3 regions of the Microbacterium sp. NC79 genome follow, and region 3 is predicted to be linked to each of the others. Evidence: predicted binding sites of a transcription regulator. Region 3 holds the regulator's gene; each other region holds the start of a gene.
What was found. The regulator LexA, encoded in region 3, represses DNA repair genes until DNA is damaged. The targets are predictions, from matches to a motif close to TCGAACANNTGTTCGA.
Positions count from the first base shown of each region.

Region 1: KTJ77_RS04925 (HNH endonuclease signature motif containing protein) is a predicted target of LexA. The motif match lies at 5,642-5,657, and genes of this name have one in related genera.
Region 2: KTJ77_RS10980 (HNH endonuclease signature motif containing protein) is a predicted target of LexA. The motif match lies at 6,556-6,571, and genes of this name have one in related genera.

Region 1 is NZ_JAHQYI010000001.1:1,106,315-1,114,079, reverse strand. It holds gene KTJ77_RS04965 (DUF4349 domain-containing protein) at 1-78, shown strand, start outside; gene KTJ77_RS04960 (OsmC family protein) at 316-720, shown strand; tRNA gene KTJ77_RS04955 (tRNA-Glu) at 1,210-1,282, opposite strand; gene KTJ77_RS04950 (MBL fold metallo-hydrolase) at 1,440-2,078, shown strand; gene KTJ77_RS04945 (phosphotransferase) at 2,078-2,986, shown strand; gene KTJ77_RS04940 (hypothetical protein) at 2,946-3,440, opposite strand; gene KTJ77_RS04935 (hypothetical protein) at 3,440-4,435, opposite strand; gene KTJ77_RS04930 (site-specific DNA-methyltransferase) at 4,503-5,393, shown strand; gene KTJ77_RS04925 (HNH endonuclease signature motif containing protein) at 5,668-7,020, shown strand; gene KTJ77_RS04920 (diaminopimelate dehydrogenase) at 7,027-7,765, opposite strand, start outside.
Region 2 is NZ_JAHQYI010000002.1:151,884-159,648, forward strand. It holds gene KTJ77_RS10945 (HAD family hydrolase) at 1-216, opposite strand, end outside; gene serS (serine--tRNA ligase) at 213-1,478, opposite strand; gene KTJ77_RS10955 (diacylglycerol kinase family protein) at 1,521-2,534, shown strand; gene KTJ77_RS10960 (hypothetical protein) at 2,587-3,312, opposite strand; gene cls (cardiolipin synthase) at 3,429-4,877, opposite strand; gene KTJ77_RS10970 (hypothetical protein) at 4,930-5,106, opposite strand; gene KTJ77_RS10975 (DUF4192 family protein) at 5,240-6,295, shown strand; gene KTJ77_RS10980 (HNH endonuclease signature motif containing protein) at 6,582-7,765, shown strand, end outside.
Region 3 is NZ_JAHQYI010000001.1:1,759,592-1,767,356, reverse strand. It holds gene metE (5-methyltetrahydropteroyltriglutamate--homocysteine S-methyltransferase) at 1-819, shown strand, start outside; gene lexA (transcriptional repressor LexA) at 983-1,678, opposite strand; gene KTJ77_RS07985 (LysM peptidoglycan-binding domain-containing protein) at 1,923-2,327, shown strand; gene KTJ77_RS07980 (histidinol-phosphate transaminase) at 2,454-3,533, shown strand; gene hisB (imidazoleglycerol-phosphate dehydratase HisB) at 3,536-4,141, shown strand; gene hisH (imidazole glycerol phosphate synthase subunit HisH) at 4,138-4,785, shown strand; gene priA (bifunctional 1-(5-phosphoribosyl)-5-((5-phosphoribosylamino)methylideneamino)imidazole-4-carboxamide isomerase/phosphoribosylanthranilate isomerase PriA) at 4,827-5,573, shown strand; gene KTJ77_RS07960 (SseB family protein) at 5,557-6,324, shown strand; gene KTJ77_RS07955 (DUF1844 domain-containing protein) at 6,377-6,784, opposite strand; gene infC (translation initiation factor IF-3) at 7,030-7,656, shown strand; gene rpmI (50S ribosomal protein L35) at 7,721-7,765, shown strand, end outside.

The sequences.
Region 1 (7,765 bases), 650 kb from region 3:
CTCGTCGTTCGGGCGCGTCGTTCGAGCCGTTCGAAGGCTCGTGCGTCACAGACGCCGGTCGGCGCCGACAACGAATAAAGACCGGGGTTCGCGCTGCCGGGACCAGTGCGAACCCCATTCCACCGGCCCTCTCGGAATCTCGCTCCGAGAGGGCCCCTTCTGTTGGCGCTGTCGCCCCGGCGCTGGTGGTTCCGCCTCGAGTCGACGCTGGTGGTTCTGTCTAGAGTCGGCGCGGTGGTTCCGTCTCACGCGATTACATGGTTCGGTCTCGCGTCCGCAGGCGGTGTGGTTCCGTCTCGCGCGTAGGCTGACGGTATGGCGATGAGGTATGCGACAGAAGCACGTAACGACGGTGACACGAGCCGCATCCTGGGTGGGATGGAAGTTGCCATTTCATCGCCGCTCGCATCGGACTTTGATGCCGCAACGACCAACCCCGAACAGCTGCTGGCGTTGGCCTGGGCCACGTGCCTGAACTCAACTGCGCAGGTCATCGTGGAACGAGCGACGCGCACCGCCGTGCGGGTCACTGCGGAGCTGCACGATCTCTTGCCCGACGTGGGTTACGTGTTTGAGGTCGACGCCTATCTGTCGGTTGAGGGCGCCGATGTTGCAGAAACGGAGCGAGTCCTCGCGGCCGCTCACGCGCGCTGTCCGGTGTCGAAGCTCCTCCGCTCCGCCGACACCGTACGCGTACACGCCGAACCTTACGCTGGCTAATCCCCACCGCGCTTCCAGACGTGACTAGTGCGGTTTCGGCGACTGCCTCCAGACATACACGGCCAATCTCTCCTGCCACTCCCGATTCCAGCTTTGCCCGAGTGATTCCAGTTATGCCCGAGCGATTCCAGTTATGCCTGAGTGATTCCAGTTATGCCTGAGCGACGTTCTCGATCGGGGCAAAAACGCGGCGTGTCGGGCCTGAAGACTGTTTCGGTCGTGCAGAACAGGGAATGTTCATGCACAACTGCGGAGGCTCAAGCCTAACTGGGAAGGCTCGCGCACAGCGCGGTTTTGCGCCCGGCTGATTTGGAACGCGGAACGCCCGGGTCGAGATGTCGGACAACACGGCCGAGCCAATCCACACGTTCTGCCGACAAGCCGACGTTTCTGCCGACAAGCCGACGTTTCGGCCCATAAGCCGAAGCCGTACAACCGTCCCCAGGCAACGCAAAAACCCCCGACTAAAGTCGAGGGTTTTTGGTGTTGTGACCCCAGCGGGATTCGAACCCGCGTTACCGCCGTGAGAGGGCGGCGTACTAGGCCGCTATACGATGGGGCCGTATGTGAGATTTCGAGGCTTTTTCGGCCTTCCGTCTCGCGACAACTATACGAGTATGGCATGGTTGCCACAGTCGCACAAAATCGACCTCTGATTTTACGTGCGCCGCGCGTGTCGGGCGCTTGCCTCCCGCGCAATGACGGGGTTTGATCGATATATGCGCATCACCAAATACGAGCACGCCACCGTCACGATTGATGAGGGTTCATCTCGGCTGGTGATCGACCCTGGCGGGTTCCTCACCTCCTTCACCGACTTCACGAACATCGCCGCCGTGGTGGTCACGCATGTGCACCCCGACCACTGTTCCCCTGCAAACCTGCAGCGCATCAGCGAGAGCAATCCCGATGTTCCGATCTACGGACCATCTGCCGTTGCCACCACGGTGCCTGGCGTCAACGTGATTGCCGTCTCCCCTGGCGACACCATCACGCACGGCGACTTCACACTCGAGTTCTTCGGCGGCACGCACGCGGTGATTCACGAGTCGATTCCAACGATCGGCAACGTCGGCGTGTTCGTCAACGACCAGTTTTACTACCCGGGTGATTCGTATGCGTTGCCAGGCGATCGCGATGTCATGGTGTTGGCTGCCCCGCTCGGCGCACCGTGGCTCAAGATCGGCGACGCCATGGACTTCGTCCTTGATGTCACACCGCAATATTGCTTCGGCACGCACGACATGACGCTCTCCGACATCGGCCGAGGCATGCACCACGACCGGCTTGATTGGGCGACCCAGCAGGGCGGCGGCCACTATCTGCCGCTCGCACCTGGCGAAGCCATCGACCTGTAATGGCCGATTCCCCCGCCGCAGACGTCGTCATCACCGAAGATCTCGTTCGCACGCTGTTGCGCAACGCGAATCTCGATGGCGCCGAAGACCCACTGGCTCTCGCCTTCGCCGGCTGGGACAACGAAATGTGGCGACTCGGAACCACGCGCGCCGTGCGACTGCCGCGTCGAGAAATCGCCGTCCCCCTGATCTCCCATGAGCAGTTGGTGTTGCCCCGCATCGCCAAGCTCCTGCGCCCAACCGGCGTGCAGGTTCCGGAACCACTTGCGGCTTTGCCTGCGTCGGAACCATTTGCGCGACCGTGGTCTGTGGTTCCATGGTTTGCTGGTTCCGCCGCCCTGCACCAGCCCCGCGCCGCTCGAACAGCATGGGCTGCGCACTTTGCCGAAGCACTCGCGCTCCTGCACGTGCCTGCTGACGACGATGCGCCGCTTAACCCGGTGCGCGGGCAGTCGTTGCAAACGCGCGACCAGGCGATGCGTGCGCGGATGGCCTCGGCATCGTTTCCGGCGGCGATTGCCCATGCGTGGGCGGATGCTCTCGCTGCCCCGGCATGGCCGCACGTGCCGGTGTGGGTGCACGGCGATCTGCATCCAGGCAATATCGTGGTCGGGAATGATCGCCTGGTCGCGCTCGTCGATTTTGGCGACGTGACCGCTGGCGACCCGGCTTATGACCTGGCGGCGGCGTGGATTGTGTTTGACGCCGACGGCCGCGAAGAGTTCATCAGGGCATCGCCGCACGTCGACGACGCGACCTGGGTGCGCGCACGCGGCTGGGCTGCGGCCATTGCGGTGACGCTCACTGTCGCCAGCGATGATCGCCCCGACTATGCCGCCCTGGCGACCGAAACGATCGGCGAAATCCTCATCGAGAAGCAGGCGCAGGACCCGTCGGCCACACCGTGAGATCGCCCTCGTGGTAGATCAGCATGAGGCCCCTGGCACCAGCGTCTTCGACCTCTTTGACCACGTCGGCCTCGACGGTAAAGCTTCGCACCGGAACGGTCAGGACGAGCGGCCACCCGGTGCGCGCGCACCCGAGGTAGTCCAACCCCTGGTCTTGGACGCGCATCAGGCAATCCTGCAGGAAGTCCGGATCGGAAATGACCAACATCGAAGCGTCAGGACCCTCAATGATGCGGGCTGAGGACGTGGTGGTCTCGGGTGCCATGACGCCGTCATCACGCAAAAACTCCATCAGCTCGTCGCGGGAGAGCTCGCGGGAGGCGTAGGTTGCGGCCGGATGCGGCTGTAGCGCCGAGATGGCAGCGGGAAGCAGCACGGCGAATGCCAGCGCGCCCGCGGCAAGCCCCACACCAAGCCACACGAGGCTGACCCGTTCTCGCATCCATCGGCGCATCAGTAGTGGCTCCGCTCGGTCGGCGCGGCATTCCACACGGAGAACTCGCGATCCTTCACAATAATGCGAAGAAATTCCAGGTCTGCGAAAGCCTGTGGCCGGGGAATATCCCTGAGCAACTCCAACGGATAATCCCACACGATGGGGCCGTATTCTTCTGCACACGTCTGTGCGAACGCTTCGCTGACTGCGTCTTCTTTGGGCCACAGATACGCGCACGTCATGCCGTTTGACTGCTCCACCACAATCATCGAGACGTCGGGCACCCCTTCTGCCTGCAGAATGGTGCCACCGTCGGCAGTCAAGGTACGAATCTCCTGCTCGGCGTACTCGCCCATCTCAGGCATCTGCTCCAACGTGATCGGCACGGCCGTGCCCGATACGAGAGGCCGTTGCTGGGTCACGAAATGCACGACACCCACGACGAGCCCTGCCAACGCGAATCCGACAGCCGCGGAGAGGATCTGTTTTCGATAGGAGCGCGGCTGTTGCGGAGCGCGCGCAGGTTGCTTGTCAGATACGCTCGCCACCACGGCACTGGGCGCCACCGCATCGCGCACTCGAGGCGGAACCACCTGCTCTGCGCGCATCAGCTCACCGAGCTCGGGGATCGCCGCGTATTGTTCATCGGCTCGCGAGGTCTCTTCCGCGACCAGTGCGAAAGCGCCCGATGCGGCTGTCTTTGACGCATCGGCGTGCGGGCCTGGCCGCGTCTGTGGCATCGATGACGGATCCGTCAGCCGCCCACCTGCGCCAGCAAATGGTTCCGGAACCACGGCACGCGATACCGACGCGGCTTCTGGAGCGGTGGTGGTCGCCATGTGCGCTCCGGCTGACGCCACTGAGGGCGCAACCGCCCCAGCCGCTGCCCGCCGGCGGCTGTCCAGCTGCGCGTAGCGTGCCGCGGCGGCCTCGTCGTGTTCTGCCCCCCGGGCAAAGAGTTGCCGAGCAAGGCGGCCAAGCTCGGCTTCTTCGTCGGGCCTCAACGCAGACATGCCCTCACCCTACTCATACCCGTCGCTCACAGGCGGGCAACGTCCCGGCATCCGTAGAATGGGTTCGGTGACTAGCGTGTGGACCGAGAACTCTCCCAACCTCGTGATTCACGGCGACAATCTCGAGCTGATTCGCACGCTGCCAGACGAGTCCTTCCAGCTGATTTACCTGGATCCGCCGTTCAACACAGGCAAGAAGCAGACCCGCACGAACGTGTCGTCTTTGCGGCACACCGGCGGCAGCCGCGTCGGATTTCGCGGATCGTCGTACACAAACGTGCGCAAGACCGTGTCGACATTCAACGACGATTTTGAGGACTATTGGGCGTTTCTCGAACCGCGGCTCGAAGAGGCGTGGCGACTGCTGGCGCCGACCGGAACGCTCTACCTGCACCTCGACTACCGCGAATCGCACTACGCGAAGGTGTTGCTCGACGCGCTCTTCGGTCGGGATTGCTTTCTCAACGAGATCATTTGGGCCTACGACTACGGCGCACGCACGAAGTCGAAGTGGCCGGCAAAGCACGACAACATTCTGGTGTACGTGAAAGATCCGAAGCGCTATCACTTCAACAGCGCTGAGGTCGATCGCGAGCCCTACATGGCGCCGACGCTCGTGAGCGCCGAGAACGCCGCCAACGGCAAGCTCCCGACGGATGTGTGGTGGCACACGATTGTCTCCCCCACCGGTCGCGAAAAGACCGGCTACGCAACGCAAAAGCCCGAGGGCGTGCTGCGCCGCATTGTGCAGGCATCAAGCAACCAGGGCGATTGGGTGCTCGACTTCTTTGCCGGCAGCGGAACCGTGGGTGCCGTTGCTGCGAAGCTGGGCCGCCGCTTCGTGCTGGTTGATAACAACGCGGAGGCCATTTCGGTGATGGCAAAGCGTCTCGGCGACGGGTCGGCTGCACCAATCGACTTTGTCGAGTACCCGGGCGGAGCCCAGCGCCGCGCGTAGGTGTCGTTCGGTGGCACTGTGGGTTACATGATGCAGCTGCGGGGCACCCATCTGCTCGACAGCAATTTGCTGATGGTGGGCGGCCGGCCACCGGCGGCCGGCTAAGGGGCCGTCGCGCGCGTCGCGGGTTACAGACTGCTGGCCACTGGTTGCGGACGGCAGGCGGCGCACCAGCCTCGCGGGTGATGAACAGAGCATGTCTCGAATCAATGCATTAGTACAAAGTTTCGAGAAAAATATTGCGCGACTAGTATATGTGTACTACAATGAGGGCATGACCAATCCACATCTCACCCCGCTTCTTGAGGCCGTCGCGTCTCTTGAGGTTGCGTGGGATGACGCTGACTGTGGGGCCGATCTGAGCCGCGAACAGTTGTTGGCTGCGAACGCGGCGATTAGCACCTTGCGACGCCGGCTCGACGGGTTGCACACGGAGGTCGCGGCGGGGATTGATCATGAGTCGCGACCCGAACTGGGGCCAGACAGCCTGTCGAAGCAGCAGGGGTTTCGCAATTCAGCGACTCTGATTGCCGCGACAACGGGCGGGTCGACGGGCGAAGCGGCCAAGTTGACGAAGCTCGGCAAAGCGACCGCACCACGCTCGAATCTGCTGGGCGAGCGGCTGCCTGCAAAGTATCCGGCCGTTGAAGCCGCAATCCATCGCGGCACGATCGCCGCCGATGCAGGCTCACTCATCGTCGGCCTCCTCGATCGGGTGCGACTGCACACGACTGTCGAGCGCGTAGCCGAGGCGGAGGCGCTCCTCGTAGAGCAGTCATCGGGGCTGACGCTCCACGAGGTGCGCAAGCTCGTAACTCACGCCGAAGCCTGGCTGAACCCTGACGGCGTCGAGCCGCGGGAAGAAGAAGCGCGAGCGAACCGCTCCCTCACAATGTACGAGCGCGACGGCTCACTGTTTATAAACTTCTGCACCGACGTCGCCTCGGGCACTCCGGTAAAGGCAGCCATCGACGCATGGGTGACGGCGACATTCCAAGCACGAACGAACGACGGCGATACTGCAGACGACACAGAAGCAGACCACCGCACCGTCGCGCAACTCCAAGCAGACGCCCTCACCGCAATCTGCGAGCACATCACCGGATGCGACAACAACGGCCTCCCGCTCACGGGCGCGACCGTCATTGTCCGCGTGAGCCTTGATGACCTCACCGCCGGCACCGGTGTCGCCACGATCGACGGCACCGACCAGCCCATCAGCATCAGCACCTGCAGGCAAATGGCCGCAAGCGGTGGAGTCATCCCCGCAGTCCTCGGATCCGACGGAGAGATCCTCGACTGGGGACGTGAAAAGCGACTCTTCACGAGGGCTCAACGCCTGGCCCTCGTTGAACGAGACGGCGGATGCGTCATGTGCGGACTCCCACCCCACATGACAAAAGCCCATCACATTAGATGGTGGCAGCGAGATACCGGGCCAACAGATCTCAGCAACGGCGTCCTGCTCTGCACGAGCTGCCACCATCGCATTCATGACAATGGCTGGAACATCCACGTCGACGGCACCAAACGCACATCGAAAGTGTGGATCATCCCACCCGCCACCGTCGACCCGGCACAAACCCCACGCCTCGGCGGCCGCGCCAGATACGACATCGCCGCCTAACAGCCCCTAGAGCAGTTCAGCACGCAGGGTCGCAGGAGATTTCGGCGACAACAGCGAGGGCGCCACGTCGAGCACCGTGACGGCGCCATGCTGACCCTGGGCGCTGAGACGGTAAACAGCGCGCGCGTACGTCACGAGCACACTCGCGGTGAACTCGGGGTTGCTCGCAAGTGTCAGCCCATACTCGACGACCTGCGAGGTTCCGTCACTCGTCTCACCACTGTGAACCACAACGCCACCGTGACGCATCGCGCTGTGATCGCGCGCCAGCTCATCGGCCGAGATGAAGTGCACGGTGGTGTCGTACTCGTCGAAGTAGTGCGGCATCGTGACGATCGCGCGCTCCACGTCGGCGGCGTCAGCACCATCAGCGAGCACCACAAAGCACTCACGGGTGTGCTTTTCGTTGGTGGCGAGCGTCGGGCGGGCGCCGCTGCGCACCGCGTCCATCGCGGCGTCGGAGGGAATCGTGTACTGCACAGCCCCCGCGACACCGGGAATGCGGCGCACCGCATCCGAGTGGCCCTGGCTGAGACCACGACCCCAGAACGTGTACGTTTCACCGTCAGGCAGCAGCGACTGCGCGTACAGACGGTTGATGGAGAACATTCCGGGGTCCCACCCGGCCGAAATCAACGCCGTCTTACCAGCGGCCTTCGCAGGCGCATCAACAGCGTCGAAGTACTCGGGAATACGTGCGTGCGTGTCAAAGCTGTCAACGGTGTTGAACAGCGCGGCAAGCGCT
Region 2 (7,765 bases), on a different contig from region 3:
GCACACGGCATACTCGGGCTGAATACCGAGCATCGCCATGATGCGTCCGGTCGCCGCCCAGCTGCGCCCGGTGGCAAGCATGACTTCGTGGCCACCCTGAACAGCCTCAGCAACGGCATCGATTACACCGGGGCTGGGCGATTCGTCTTCAAGAACCACCGTGCCATCAACGTCGAGCGCGATCAGCAATCGCTGACCGGTGGCGTTATCCGTCACGAAAGCGGCTCAAACTTTTCGAGGCCGCCCAGGTAGGGACGCAGGACTTCCGGAACCACGACAGAGCCGTCAGCCTGCTGGTGCGTCTCCAGAAGTGCCACGATCCAGCGGGTCGTTGCGAGGGTTCCGTTGAGCGTTGCGACCGGCGTGGTCTTGGCGCCGTCCGGACGGTAGCGAATGTCGAGACGGCGCGACTGGTACGTCGTGCAGTTCGAGGTCGACGTGAGCTCACGGAAGGCGTCTTGCGTCGGAACCCAGGCCTCAATGTCGTACTTGCGGGCGGCGGAGGAGCCCAGGTCGCCGGCGGCCACGTCAATCACGCGATATGCGAGACCGAGCGACTGCAGCATTTCTTCCTGCCAGCTCACCAACCGCAAGTGCTCGGCTTCGGCCTCTTCCGGGGTCGTGTAGACGAACATCTCCAGCTTGTTGAACTGGTGCACGCGGATGATGCCACGAGTGTCTTTACCGTGCGATCCGGCCTCACGGCGGTAGCAGGTTGACCATCCGGCGTAACGCAGCGGACCGTTCGACAGGTCAAGGATTTCGTCCTTGTGGTAGCCAGCAAGCGCAACCTCACTGGTTCCGACGAGGTACAGGTCGTCGTCATCCAGGTGGTAGATCTCGTCGGCATGCTCGCCGAGGAATCCGGTGCCCTGCATGATGTCGGGGCGCACAAGGGTCGGGGTGATGAGCGGCACGAAACCGTACTTGAGTGCAGTGTTGAGCGCGTGCGTCATCAGCGCGATCTCGAGACGCGCACCGACACCCTTGAGGAAGTAGAAGCGTGCGCCAGAAACCTTCGCGCCACGCTCCATGTCAATCGCGCCGAGCATTTCACCGAGCTCAAGGTGGTCGCGGGCAGCAAAATCAAAGGTCGGAACCTCGCCGACGTGGCGGAGCACAACGAAGTCTTTCTCGCCACCGGCAGGAACACCGTCGATGACGACGTTTTCGATGCGGCGGAACGCCTTATCTGCGGCTTCTTCGGCAGCGCCAGCCTCGGCCTGCGCCTGCTTCACGCCCTCGGCGAGACCCTTCGCTTGGGCGACCAGCTCGGCCTTCTCCTCCTTGGGAGCGGTGGCAACCTTTTTGCCGAACGCGTTCTGCTCGGCACGAAGCTCTTCGTATCGACTGATCGCCGCGCGACGGGCCTTGTCTGCCTCGATGGCTTCGTCGACCGTGTCGGCCGAGTGGCCGCGGGCGACCTGCGAGCGGCGAATGACATCAGGGTTATCACGAAGGAGCGCGGGATCAATCACACATGAAGTCTATCCGCCTGCCGCTACCCGTATGCTTGCCCCATGTCTGACGCTGTGAGTGCTGGTTCTCAGAGGGCCGCTCTGATCTACAACCCGATCAAGGTTGATTTCTCCGCGCTCTCCGAAGAGCTGCTCCAACAATCTGCTGAAGCGGACTGGGGAACCCCGCTGTTCCTCGAGACGACCGTTGACGATCTCGGTCAAAAGGTGACCGCTGAAGCCTTAGGGATGGGCGCTTCACACATCCTTGTTGCGGGAGGCGATGGAACCGTGCGCGCCGTGATGGAGGCGCTGGCTGATTCCGGCGTTCCCCTCACGATTGTTCCGAGCGGCACCGGAAATCTCCTCGCCCGCAACCTTCATCTGCCTCTCGGCCGACCACAGGAGGCCATTGCCGCGGCTTTCAGCGGAACCCCCACTCCCGTCGATGTGGGCTTTGCCGATGTGGATCGCGCGGGTGGTCATACGGAGCGCCATGGCTTTGTCGTGATGGCCGGTATCGGTCTCGACGCCGCAATGATCCAGAACACCAGCGCGAAGATGAAAAAGCGGGTGGGGTGGATCGCGTACGTCAGTGGTGCCGCGCGCTCACTGAAGGATGCAAAGCCGTTTAGGGCGACGTATCAATTGGCTGGTCATCGCGAACACAGCGGCAAGGTTCACAGCATATTGTTCGCGAACTGCGGTCAGCTCCCGGGCGGCATCGCACTGCTGCCAGACGCGTCGATTACCGACGGTTTACTCGACGTCGCCGTTTTCAAGCCCACCGGAATGTTTGGCTGGCTCTTCGTATGGCGCACGGTTTGGTGGGATCACAGCGTGCTCAGGCGCTTCCGTGCGGGGCGAACCCTCGCCAAACGTCGGGCAGGAAACTCCACGCACGTGCACTTTTTGCAGGGGCGCTGGTTGGAAGCTGTTGCGACGGAACCACAACCGATTGAGCTCGATGGCGACGAGTTTGGCGAGGCGGTGCGGTTGCGCTGTTACGTCGAACCAGGTGCTGTCACTGTCATGATTCCGGCGAATCAGAAGAACGCATCGGAACCGCGTCTGTGAAACACAAATCCGCCACACGCAGCGATGCTGAGCGTGGCGGATCGCTCGTGTTTTAGAAGCCGTTGGCGAGCACGTCCACTGCGGTCTCGGTTCCGGCGTCCACGACCGTGAGGGTCTTGACGCCCGAATCGGCGTGCACAACGGTGACGCGCGAAGCCATGTCCATCGTGCACGGCTTGTTGGCGTCGGGGGTCGCGAACGTCACGACCAGGTTTGAAGCGTCATCGCCAGGCTCGGCCGATTCCACCGTCGGAACACACGTCGATGACCCGTATGTGACAAGTCCGATGGTGTTCGGACCTGCGTAGCCGGCCGAGGGTGCCATTTCGAGCGGGTCGGTAGCGGGGGCCGTCGACGCCGCGAGATCAATCGATGCGGTGATGTCGTTGTAGGTGACGTCGAGCACGAGCGGCTTCGTGGCGTCGACGCCCTCAGGCAGGCCAACGCCCGTGATGCGCGGCTGCAGATCGCGCGTGCACGGCGTGCTGGGCTCCGGGTCGGCGAGGGTCACGGTGACGGTGTCGCCCGAGCCCTCAACGCTCTCGACGATCGGCACGCACGTGCTGCTTCCGGTCGTGACGACGCCAATCATGGTTCCGGATGCCAACCAACCGGCGGTGAAGTCCGCTTCCGGAGTGGTCGTCTCTTCGGGGTTTTCTGTGGGGGCCGTCGTCGCATCGGGCGAGTTCGTCGGCGAGGTTGCTGCCGTCGTCGCGCATCCACTGAGGAGCGCGGCGAGGCCGAGAACAGAAGCTGTGAGGATCAATCGAGTGCGCATGCTCTAAAGGTAGCGACAAAAGCGCTCGCGCGCCCCCTGGTTCCGTATCGGAAAAATCCGCGGAATTATGCGGAACCACGGGGCATTGCCGAGAGGTTTCCTCAGGCTTGAGACGATTACTGGAGAGCGGACGTGAGGCGCGCCAGGTTGTCCAAGACGGTCGAGCGAAGCGGCTGCTTTGCCCATTCTTCCGCCGTGAGTTGACGGCTGAGCCGGCGATACTCACTGGCAACCTCGTCGAGTTCGCGAATGAACTCCTCGCCGCGCACAAGCAGCGAGATTTCGAGGTTCAAACCAAACGAGCGCATGTCCATGTTGCTCGAGCCGATCACCGCAACCTCGTCGTCGATCGTGAGGCCCTTGGTGTGCAGGATGTACGGCTTTTGGTACATCCAAATGGTGATACCTGCCCGAAGGAGCGCTTCGTAGTAGCTTCGCTGTGCGTGGTAGACGAGGGCCTGGTCGCCCTCTTCCGACACGAAGAGTTCAACGGCAACGCCGCGCGCCGTCGCAGAGGTAATGGCATCGAGCACCGCCCCATCTGGCACGAAGTAGGGGCTGATGATGGTGATGCGCTTTTGGGCCGCGTGCAGCAATTCGACGAACATGCGCTTGTTGTTTTCGAATTCGAATCCGGGGCCAGACGGAACCACCTGGCAGTCCAGGTCGCCCGTGGGGCTCGGCACCGCGACCTCGGAACCGTCGTCGGGCACGGTATCGGTCTCGGAGTACCAGTCCGACAGGAAGACAGCGAGCACGCTCGTGACGACGGGGCCTTCGAGCCGAACCATCAGATCAACCCAGTGCAACCCACGCTTGATGTTTTTGGGGAGGTTGTAGGTGGAGTCTGTGACGTTTTGCGAACCGAGGTAGGCAACGAGTCCGTCCACGACCAGGAGCTTGCGGTGATTGCGCAGGTCGGGGCGCTGCGTGTTGCCCTTGAGTGGCTGCACGGGCAGAATGAGGTGCCAGTCAGCGCCCATCGCGTCGAGGCGACGGAGGGTGGCCCTGTAGAAAGGCTTCCAGCGGTTTGCCCAGTGGTCAAGCAAAACGCGTACGGTCACACCACGGGCGCATGCCTCTTCCATCGCTCGGAACAGGTTGTCCGTCGCTACATCCGACTGGAAAATGTAGAACTCGATGTAGACGAATTTCTCGGCACGACGAATCTCATCGGCCATCGCGTCCAGGCTCTCCTGGTAGTCGGAGATGAGGTGCGCGTCGTTGTCACCCACCAACGGAAGCGCCCCGAGAGTCGAGTTCATCCGCACAACAGAGGGAAACCAGGGCGGCGGGTTGGGGCGAAGAGTGCCGCCTTCGATTTGAGATGCCGCTTCGCGGGCGTACTCGTTAATGCGCTCCTGCTTGCGCCTGCGGGCGCGAGGCAGCCGCGGGTTGCCGATGAGGAGGAAGAGGAACACCCCGACAAATGGGATGAAGTAAATCGCCAGCAACCACGCCATCGCGGCCGTTGGACGGCGATTGCGTGGAACCACAATGATGGCTGTAATACGAATGGCTAGGTCAATAACAAAGACCGCAACGAGCCACCACGAGATGTCCATACCCCGCCTTCCACTTACGCCCAAGCGTAGTGGTCGGAAGCGACAAACCCGGCTAGTTTGCTTTTGGCGGGAGTCCGCGCGCCGCGCGCTCCTGCGCTTCGATGTCAGCGTAGGTGGAACGCTCCTTGCGATCCATCCGCACGATCGACCGCAGAATGAAGAAGAAGATCACGCATACCGCAAGGGTCGGCAACAGCGACCAGACGACCTGTGACCAGTAGGGATCCATACCGGAAGTCTACCGTTGATACCTGAGTGTCGAGCCGATCACCGGTTCCTCCCCAACCCGCGGTTTTCGCGACCTTGTCCACCGCCAGCGCACCGCATGGTTCCGCCACCCGCTGATCATTCACGCTGACACCATGACAACAACGTTTCGAGCACATTCTGTTGCCGATCTCCTTTCGGCCATTCCGACGATGGCAGGGTACACACCAGCCGACTCCGTCGTTATCCTGCCGTTCGCCGGCAGCACCTCGGTCGGGCTGTTTCGCTTCGATCTCCCGGTCATCCAGCCTCAGCAATTCGCGGCTTCTGCGCTCGGCATCGTCTGCCGGCTGGAAGAGACGTCGGGCATGATTGTCGTCGTCTATGCCGAAACTTCCGTAGCGCTACCAGACGCGAACCCCTTTGCCCCTTTGGCTAACGCGATTCGGCTCACAGCCGATGCGTGCGGGATTGACCTCGGTGACGTGATCATCGTGGCGCAGAACGGGTGGTTCAGCGAGTCAGATGAGACCGTTCACCCGCACAGCGAGATCGGCGATGCCCCCGATGTTGGGGGCCCGAAGCCGAAGGCTAATCAGTCGAGTGGAACCAGGCTGCCGCGAGTTGATGCCGAGCGTATGCGAGCGATCCGGTCCGAGTTGGCACGTTTGGATCATGCCTCGCGGGATGCCTCACCCCGCGATCTGGTCGAACGATTTGACCGTATGCACGAGGTTTTCGAATCTGCCGTCGAAGGACAACGTGGCAGCGTCGGCGATGACGCGCTCCTGTTGTGGCTACTCAGCCGACCATCGCTTCGTGATGTTGCACTGTCGCAGTGGTGCTACGACGCTGACTCCGCCGACGAGGTGCTTGAGTTTCAACTCGATTGGCTCGACGGTGCTCCCGATGCACCCGAAACGCTCTTCCTGATGGGCGAGGGCCCCGCTCCGGATGCTGCTCGATTGCAGGCCGCCTTGCGGCGCGTGCGCCAACTTGCCGCGTGCGCGTCGGGCCGTGGTCGCGCAGCTCCCCTCGCCTGCGCGGCCTGGATCAGTTGGGCGCTGGGCATGTCGACGCATGCCGCCACCTACGCGCAGAAGGCACTGCGAGCAGACCCGGGTCACGGGTTGTCCCAGATCGTTGCCACCCTGTGCGCGAACGGGCACCTGCCCCTGTGGGCATTCCCCGCCGAGAACCGCCGGAAGTGACGTGTGATGCGGCCGTGTCGTCGCGATCGGGCGCGTGTGGCGGCGGGTCGGTGCGTGGACGGGGACGTGGCGTGGGCGGGGTGGCGGTTCGAGGGCGGGGTGACGGTGCGTGGGCTGCGGGGGTGGGGTGCGTGGGCTGCGGTTCGGGGCGCGCGGGTGAGGCGTGCCGAGCTTATGCGGCCTCTCCGCAACTTGCCAAATTCACTAGAACCTAGCTCCTATACTCAAATGCAACTTTCTTCATAAAACCCTTGCGTCATTCGAAGCTGTATTCTAAAATGGGGGTATGACCAATCCACATCTCACCCCTCTTCTCGAAGCCGTTGCGGCGCTCGAGTCGGCGTGGTGCGATGCGGAATGTGGCACCGATTTAGACCGCACGCAGTTACTGGCGGTGAATGCGGCGATGGGAACATTGCAACGACGCTTTGATGGACTCCGCGCGGAAGTCGCTGCAGGAATCGAGCATGAATCCCGGCCCGAGTTGGGGCCGGATGGTCTCGCGAAGCAGCAGGGTTTTCGAAACTCGGCGACGCTGATCGCGGCAACCACCGGTGGCACGACCGGCGATGCGTCAAAGCTCACAAAACTAGGTAAAGCGACCGCGCCGCGGTCGAACCTGCTCGGTGAGAAGTTGCCGCCGAAGTATCCGGCAGTGCAAGACGCGTTACAGCGGGGCACGATTGCCGCGGCCGCCGGATCGCTCATCGTCGGGATGCTGGACCGTGCCCGCCTGCACGCCAGCATCGAACAGATCGGTGAAGCCGAGACTCTTCTGGTGGAGGGGGCGGCAGGGTTATCGTGTGACGACGTCCGCAAACTCGTCACCCGCGCCGAAGCCTGGCTAAACCCCGACGGTGTCGAACCACGTGAAGATGAGGCCCGCGCCAGCCGGTCACTGACCATGTTTGAGCGTGACGGGTCCCTGTTCGTGAATTTCCGCACCGATGTCGCGTCGGGCGCACCGATCAAGAACGCGATCCAAGCCTGGGTCACCGCGACCTTCCAAGCCCACAACACCAACCCCAACGCCAACGCCGGTCACAGTGACACATGCGAAGGCACCGCCACGGGCTCTGACGTCCCGAATGATGTGGGAACTGCCGCGGCCGGGGACGCTCCCGAGGGATGGGCGATGCCGGGTGACGATCGTCGCACCGTCGCGCAACTGCAAGCCGACGCCCTCACCGCAATCTGCGAGCACATCACCGGATGCGACAACAACGAACTCCCCCTCACCGGCGCGACCGTCATTGTCCGCGTGAGCCTTGATGACCTCACCGCCGGCACTGGTGTCGCGACGATCGACGGCACCGACCAGCCGATCAGCATCAGCACCTGCAGGCAAATGGCCGCGAGTGGTGGTGTTATCCCCGCTGTCCTCGGGTCGGATGGTGAGATTCTCGATTGGGGTCGTGAAAAGCGACTCTTCACGAAGGCGCAACGCCTCGCGCTCGTTGAACGAGACGG
Region 3 (7,765 bases):
GCCGAGCGCAACGACATGGTGCAGTACTTCGCCGAGTTGCTGGACGGTTTTGCCGTCACCCAGAACGGGTGGGTGCAGTCCTACGGTTCGCGTGCGACGCGTCCTTCGCTACTGTGGGGCGACGTTTCACGCCCCGCGCCGATGACCGTGCGGTGGGCGGAGTTTGCGCAGTCACTCAGCGACAAGCACGTCAAGGGCATGCTGACCGGCCCTGTGACGATCCTGGCCTGGTCGTTCGTGCGCGATGACCAGCCGCTCGCTGAGACGGCGAACCAGGTTGGTCTGGCTCTCCGCGATGAAATCGGTGACCTCGAGCAGGCGGGCATCGCCATCATTCAGGTTGATGAGCCCGCCCTGCGCGAACTGCTGCCGCTCAAGGTTGCCGACCAGCCGGCGTATCTTGAGTGGTCGGTCGGATCATTCCGGCTGGCAACCGCCGGTGTTGCGGACGCCACTCAGATCCACACTCACCTGTGCTATTCGGAGTTCGGCGTTGTGATCGATGCGATCACGGCGCTTGATGCCGACGTCACGTCGATCGAGGCTGCGCGTAGCCGTGGCGACGTGATTGACGATATTCGTGACGCGGGCTTCCCGCACGGCGTTGGCCCCGGCGTATGGGACATCCACTCGCCGCGTGTGCCTTCTGTTGATGAGCAAGAGTCGATCCTGCAGCGTGCCGCTGACGCCCTGCCGCACAAGCTCATCTGGGCGAACCCGGATTGTGGCCTGAAGACCCGCGGCTACGACGAGACCGTTGAATCACTGCGCAACCTGGTGGTAGCGACCAAGAACGTGCGCGAGAAGATCGGCGCGTAACGCGCGACAGCTCACAGCCCGCCCTACTCAATCGAGTGGGGCGGGCTTTCGCTTTGTGTGGCGCTGATGCCGGAACCGTGGCGCGACGATCAGCGCAAACAGCAAGAGGACTTTCGCTTGCCGACGGATCGGCTCGCGAAAGTCCTCAGGAGGATGCTGCAGATTACACGGCGCGCAGCACCGCAACAATCTTGCCGAGAATCGTGGCCTGGTCGCCAAGGATGGGCTCAAAAGCACTGTTGCGGGGGAGTAGCCAGGTGTGGCCGTCACGACGACGCAAAACCTTCACGGTGGCCTCATCGTTCAGCATGGCCGCCACGATGTCGCCGTTTTCCGCGTCGCTCTGCACGCGCACGACAACCCAGTCGCCATCGCAGATCGCGGCATCGATCATCGACTCACCGTTCACCTTCAGCATGAACAGTTCGCCCTTGCCAACAAGCTGGCGGGGGAGTGGGAAGATCTCTTCGACCTGTTGCTCCGCCGTGATCGGAACGCCTGCTGCAATCTGACCGACGAGCGGAACCAGTGCGGCATCGCCGACGGACGGTGCGGCATCGGCCGGGTTCTCGGCGGCGATGCCAGGAAGATCGATCAGCACCTCCATCGCGCGAGTCTTACCGGGATCGCGACGCAGGTATCCGCTCAGTTCGAGCTGACCCAGTTGGTGAGTAACGCTACTCAGCGACTTGAGGTTTACCGCGTCGCCAATTTCGCGCATGCTCGGCGGATAGCCGTGACGCGCGATGGAACGTTGGATCACTTCGAGGATCGCCATTTGTTTGTCGCTGAGGTTCTTGCGGCGACGTGTACGTGGGGCCTCATTGCCCGGACCACTCGCAGTCTCTTCCGCGCTCATTGCGTTCTCCTTTTGCCACCCAGCGACCAATGTCGGAGGTTGATGATGTGCTTTCGCTATCGAAACCGTATCCGACTTTTCGGATAAACAAAGACTTTTGTTCGAGTGTGTTGAAAGATTTTTTTCGAAGTCGTTCGAAAAACAGGTTGACATGTTCGAACATAGAACATAGATTCGGAACGTAGCTTCGCTTCCGGCCCTCCCGGCCGAGGGTTGGAAGCGAAGCGCACCACAAGGAGGAATCATGAGCACCATCAGCATCAACGCCACCGCTCGTCCGGCTCGCGTCGTTTCGGGGCCCGGTGTGGTTGCTGTGGCTGGTCATTCTGCGGTCGCCACGCGCCTTCGGATGACCGATCGCGGCCGCCGCGTACTCGCAGCCGTCGTTGCTCTTCCCGTCGTGGCTGCTATCGCCTTCGCCGTACTGAGTGGTGGTTCTGCGCAGGCTTCCCTCGATGAGGGCGTGCAGGCAACATTCGAAACGATCAACGTGATGCCAGGCGACTCGCTGTGGTCGATCGCGAGCGATGTAGCACCGCACGCAGACCCCCGCGATGTTATCGATGGCATGATCTCACTGAACGCGCTGCCCTCTTCAGCGATCACGCCAGGCCAGACGCTGGCCATTCCCGCTGAATTCACGAAGTAACACCGCCGCGATCATGCACGCGCTCAAGCGCGCCGCGCTGAGGATCAGGCCAGCCGTATCGAGACCCTGCGTAATGTTCGACCGCCCGGTTTCCGCGGCCGCCTACCGCAGACCTACCATGGAGTAGTGACGATCTCCTTCAGTGATCTGCCCATCCGCGACGAGTTTCGCGGGATGACTCCGTACGGCGCCCCACAGGCGCCGCTTCCGGTCGCACTGAACGTTAACGAGAACACGCATCCCATTCCGGATTCGGTGACGAGTGACATTGTTGAGTCCCTCTCGTTCGCGGTGCGCGACCTCAACCGGTATCCAGACCGCGAGTTCACGCTGCTGCGCGAGGCGTTTGCTCACTACCTCGGTCACGGGTTGACAGCCGACCAGATATGGGCGGCGAACGGCTCAAACGAGGTGCTACAACACATTCTGCAGGCGTTTGCGGGCCCCGGGCGCACGGTGATGGGTTTCGGGCCGACATACTCCATGTACCCGCTGCTGACCCGCGCGACCGGCGCGACATGGTTCGCAGGCGAACGCGGCGCCGACTACTCGCTGGCTGCGGCTTCCGCTGTCGCACAAGTGCAGGAAGTGAAGCCGGATGTGGTGCTGCTGTGTGCGCCGAACAACCCCACAGGAACGCCGCTGACACTTGATGTCATCGAAGCCGTATACGACGCAACTGACGGCATCGTCGTCGTCGATGAGGCCTACTTTGAGTTCGCCCCGCACGATGCCCCGAGCGCTCTCACGCTCCTGGAATCTCGCCCCCGTCTGGTGGTCTCACGCACCATGAGTAAGGCCTTCGCCTTTGCTGGTGCTCGCGTCGGATACCTTGCAGCTGACCCCGCCTTCATTGACGCGCTCCGGCTCGTCCGGTTGCCCTATCACCTCAGCGCGTTGACGCAGGTCGCGGCGCTGGCTGCCCTGCGTCACGCCGACACGATGCTGGCGACCGTTGACGACATTGTGGAACAGCGTGACCGCATCTCCGCGACCCTCGCAGCACTTGGCTATCGCCCCTACGAATCATGGACAAACTTCGTGCTGTTCGGTGGGGTAGCTGACCCGCAGGCAACCTTTCAAGCCCTGTTCGAACGCGGCATTCTGATCCGCGACGTCGGTATCCCCGGACACATGCGTGTGTCAGCCGGAACCGAAGAAGAAACCACCGCGTTCCTTGACGCCCTCGCCTCGCTAGGATTCTGAGTATGACCGCCCCCCGTATTGCTTCCCGCCGCCGTTCCACGAGCGAATCCACGATTGAGCTCGAACTGAACCTCGACGGCACCGGTCAGAGCTCCATCGACACGAGCGTGCCGTTCTTCGATCACATGCTGACCGCCTTCGCCAAGCACTCGCTGACTGACCTCACCGTGAAGGCCACAGGCGACACCCACATCGATGCGCACCACACGGTGGAAGACACCGCCATTGTGCTCGGCCAGGCGATTCGCGAAGCGCTAGGCGACAAGGCCGGAATCTCCCGCTACGGCGACGCCCTGGTTCCGCTCGACGAGGCCCTCGCTCAGGCCGTTGTCGACATCTCAGGACGCCCCTTCCTTGTGCACACCGGTGAGCCCGAAGGCTTCGAGTTCCACCTGATCGGCGGACACTTCACTGGCTCCCTCGTCCGCCACGTTTTCGAGGCCATCACCCTCAACGCAGGCCTGACCGTTCACGTCAACGTGAAGGGCGGTCGCGACCCGCACCACATCGCCGAAGCTGAGTTCAAGGCGTTTGCCCGGGCCTTCCGTCAGGCAAAGTCGATTGACCCGCTTGTCTCGGGCATCCCGAGCACGAAGGGTGCGCTGTGACCCGTCCGGTTGTTGCGGTGCTCGACTACGGGTCGGGCAACGTGCACTCCGCCGTTAAGGCACTGGATGCCGCCGGTGCCGACGCCCGCTTGACGAAAGACAAGAAGCTCGTCATGGAGGCACACGGTCTCGTCGTGCCTGGTGTCGGTGCATTTGCTGCCGTGATGGACGCGCTGCGCGCCGAACGCTCAGAAGAGCTGATCGACCGCCGCCTCGCCGGCGGACGCCACGTGCTCGGTATTTGTGTGGGCATGCAGGTCATGTTCGAACGAGGTGTCGAACGCGGTGTTGGCGCTGAGGGCCTTGGCGAGTGGCCAGGTGTCGTCCGCGAGATCGAAGCCCCTGTCCTGCCGCACATGGGCTGGAACACGGTGGAGGTGGGGGAGGGCAGCGCACTCTTCCGCGGCATTGAGAACGAGCGGTTCTACTTCGTGCATTCCAACGCCGCGCAGGAGTGGACCCTCGACGTCATTCCGCCGTTCCCACAGCCCAAGGTCACCTGGGCAACACACCACTCACGATTTATTGCTGCGGTTGAGAACGGGCCGCTGTCGGCGACCCAGTTCCACCCGGAAAAGTCCGGCGAAGCCGGGATCACACTCCTGAAGAATTGGATCGGCACGCTGGGCGGGGCTACGCTCTAACATCTGTGCCGTTTGCACGAAGGTTGCTTGCTAGAGGACTTATGAACGACTTCACGAACACTCCCGCGTTGGCTCTGTTGCCAGCTGTTGACGTTGCAGGAGGAAAGGCCGTGCGCCTGACCCAGGGCGAGGCAGGCTCGGAAACCAACTACGGTGACCCGGTTGACGCTGCCGCCCAGTGGCAAGAGCAGGGCGCCGAATGGCTCCACCTCGTTGACCTTGACGCTGCTTTCGGCCGCGGTGCGAACACCGCAGTGATCCGTCGCGTCATCAAGCAGGTACGCGGCCTGAACGTCGAGCTCTCCGGTGGCATCCGCGACGACGCGTCGCTGGAAGCAGCGCTCGAGACGGGTGTCACCCGCATCAACCTCGGCACCGCAGCGCTTGAAAACCCAGAATGGGCGGCAAACGTTATTGGCCGTTACGGCGAAGCAATCGCTGTCGGCCTTGACGTGCGCGGAACCACGCTGGCGGCTCGCGGATGGACGCAAGAGGCAGGCGACATTTGGGAAGTGCTCGCGCGCCTGGAAGACGCCGGATGCTCGCGCTACGTGGTCACCGACGTCACGAAGGACGGCACCCTCCGCGGACCCAACCTCGAGCTGCTTCGCGAAGTCTGCTCGCGCACGGTCAAGCCCGTTGTCGCCTCTGGTGGTATTTCGTCGCTTGATGACATTGCAGAACTGCGTGATTTGGTTCCGCTCGGCGTTGAAGGCGCGATCATCGGCAAGGCGTTGTACTCCGGTGCATTCACGCTGGCAGAGGCTCTGGATGTCGCAGGAGACTAACACTGCCGATTCGGCTGGCGTGCCCTGGGAAGGCAGGCGATTCGAACCCAACCCTGCTGCCGGCGATGACGGCTCAGCCGATCCCGCACTGCTCGCCGCTCTCACAAACTTTCGCAATGGTTCCGGCGACCAGATCGCCATTGTGGAGGCATTGCGCACCGCGCGCGTGCTCATCCCGCTGATCGCGGAGAAGGGCGACGAAGGCGTTGGGCCGACGGGCCTCACCGTCGACAAGACGCAGGAGCTGTCGATTGTGACGGTAGCCGCTCCTGACGGGCGCACCGTGTTGCCGATCTTTACGAGCGTGGATTCGATGCGCACGTGGGATCCGCTCGCTCGACCCATTCCCGTGGCCGGTGTGCGTGCCGCGCTCTCGGCCGCATCAGACCAGACCGATCTCTTGGTTGTCGACCCGACCGCAGAGACCGAGTACATTGTGCGTCGGCCCGCGGTGTGGGCCCTTGCGCAAGATGAGGCGTGGGTGCCGAGTCACGAATCACCAGAAGTGTTTCAGGCGCTGCAAGAATCCGTCGGCACGGAACTGGCCGTCATCGACCTCACGGTGGCCTCAGGCGATCCTGACGCCCGGCTTCGCGGCCCGGAGCTAATCGTGACGCTGCAGCTCGTCGATGGGCTCGATCAGTCGCAGCTCGATGCCGTTTTGCAACGTCTCGCACAGCGCTGGGCTGCCGATAACCGCATTGCCGTGCTCGTTGACTCTCTGTCGGTCAAGCTGAGTCGCGCCAATTAACGCAAAGCGGGCGCCGATGCTGTGCATCAACGCCCGCTCAGGACAACAGGTCTTAGTTGACCGGACCTGTCCACTTCTCGCCCGGCCCCTTACCGATGGGGTCGGGGATGGCCGACGCCTCACGGAACGCGAGCTGCACGGAGCGCAGTCCATCACGCAGCGAACGTGCGTGCATGTCGCTGACGGCGGGCGCGCCTGCAGTGATGAGCCCAGCAAGCGCATCGATCAGCTTGCGAGCCTCATCGAGGTCGATCTGCTGTGCGGCGTTGGGGTCGTCTGCAAGGCCGAGCTTGACTGCCGCAGCGCTAAGCAGGTGAACCGCTGCGGTCGTAATGACCTCGACCGCGGGAACATCGGCAATATCGCGCGCAGCCTCAGACGCTGCCTGGTCTGCTTTTTCCCACTGAGCCAGGCGCTCAGGGTCGTGTTCGTGGCTGTTTTCGGCCGGAATCGTGTTCACGTCTAACTCTCTGCTAAACTAATGCGGGCTCTGGGGCTTATGCCTCAGTACGAAAGTGGATCACATCCCACCCGCGCTTGCCGTTCTAGGCTACCGGGTCTGCGCTCCGCCTCCGAATCTGTCGGAGGTAGTTAGGGTGCAAAGCCGGCGTCTCACGTCGTGCGGGTGGAGTGATCATACCTTCGCCCGCGACACGAACCCTCGTATCGCGGTGGCTATGAACCACACATCCAGAGGAGTTCCGCATCAGCGATCCCCGCACCAACGAGCGCATTCGCGTTCCGGAGGTTCGACTCGTCGGCCCCGGTGGCGAACAGATTGGCGTTGTCGCCATTCAGGTCGCGCTTCGCCTCGCACAGGAAGCAGACCTCGACCTTGTTGAGGTTGCTCCTAACTCGAAGCCTCCCGTCGTCAAGATCATGGACTACGGGAAGTTCAAGTACGAAGCTGCTCAGAAGGCTAAGGAAGCTCGCCGCAACCAGGCGAACACCGTCCTCAAGGAGGTGCGTTTCCGCCTGAAGATCGATGCACACGACTACGAGACCAAGCGCAAGCGCGCTGAGGGCTTCCTCAAGACTGGCGACAAGGTCAAGGCAATGATCTTGTTCCGCGGTCGTGAGCAGTCGCGTCCCGATCAGGGCGTTCGCCTGCTGAAGAAGTTCGCAGAAGACGTCGCAGAGTTCGGAACCGTCGAGTCGAATCCGACGATCGACGGCCGCAACATGGTGATGGTGATCGGACCGCACAAGAACAAGTCTGAGACGAAGGCTGAGCAGAACGCTGTTCGTGCCGCGTCGAAGCAGGCCGCTCGTGACGCGCGTACGGACAAGGCGCCGAGCGCAGCCGAGTCCTCCTCGGATTCCGCCGAATAGGCACATAAGCCTCGCCCCCGGGCGAACCCAGACGCCCCTAGGGCGAAACACTAAGGAAGAGAAGATGCCGAAGCAGAAGACCCACTCGGGCAGCAAGAAGCGCTTCAAG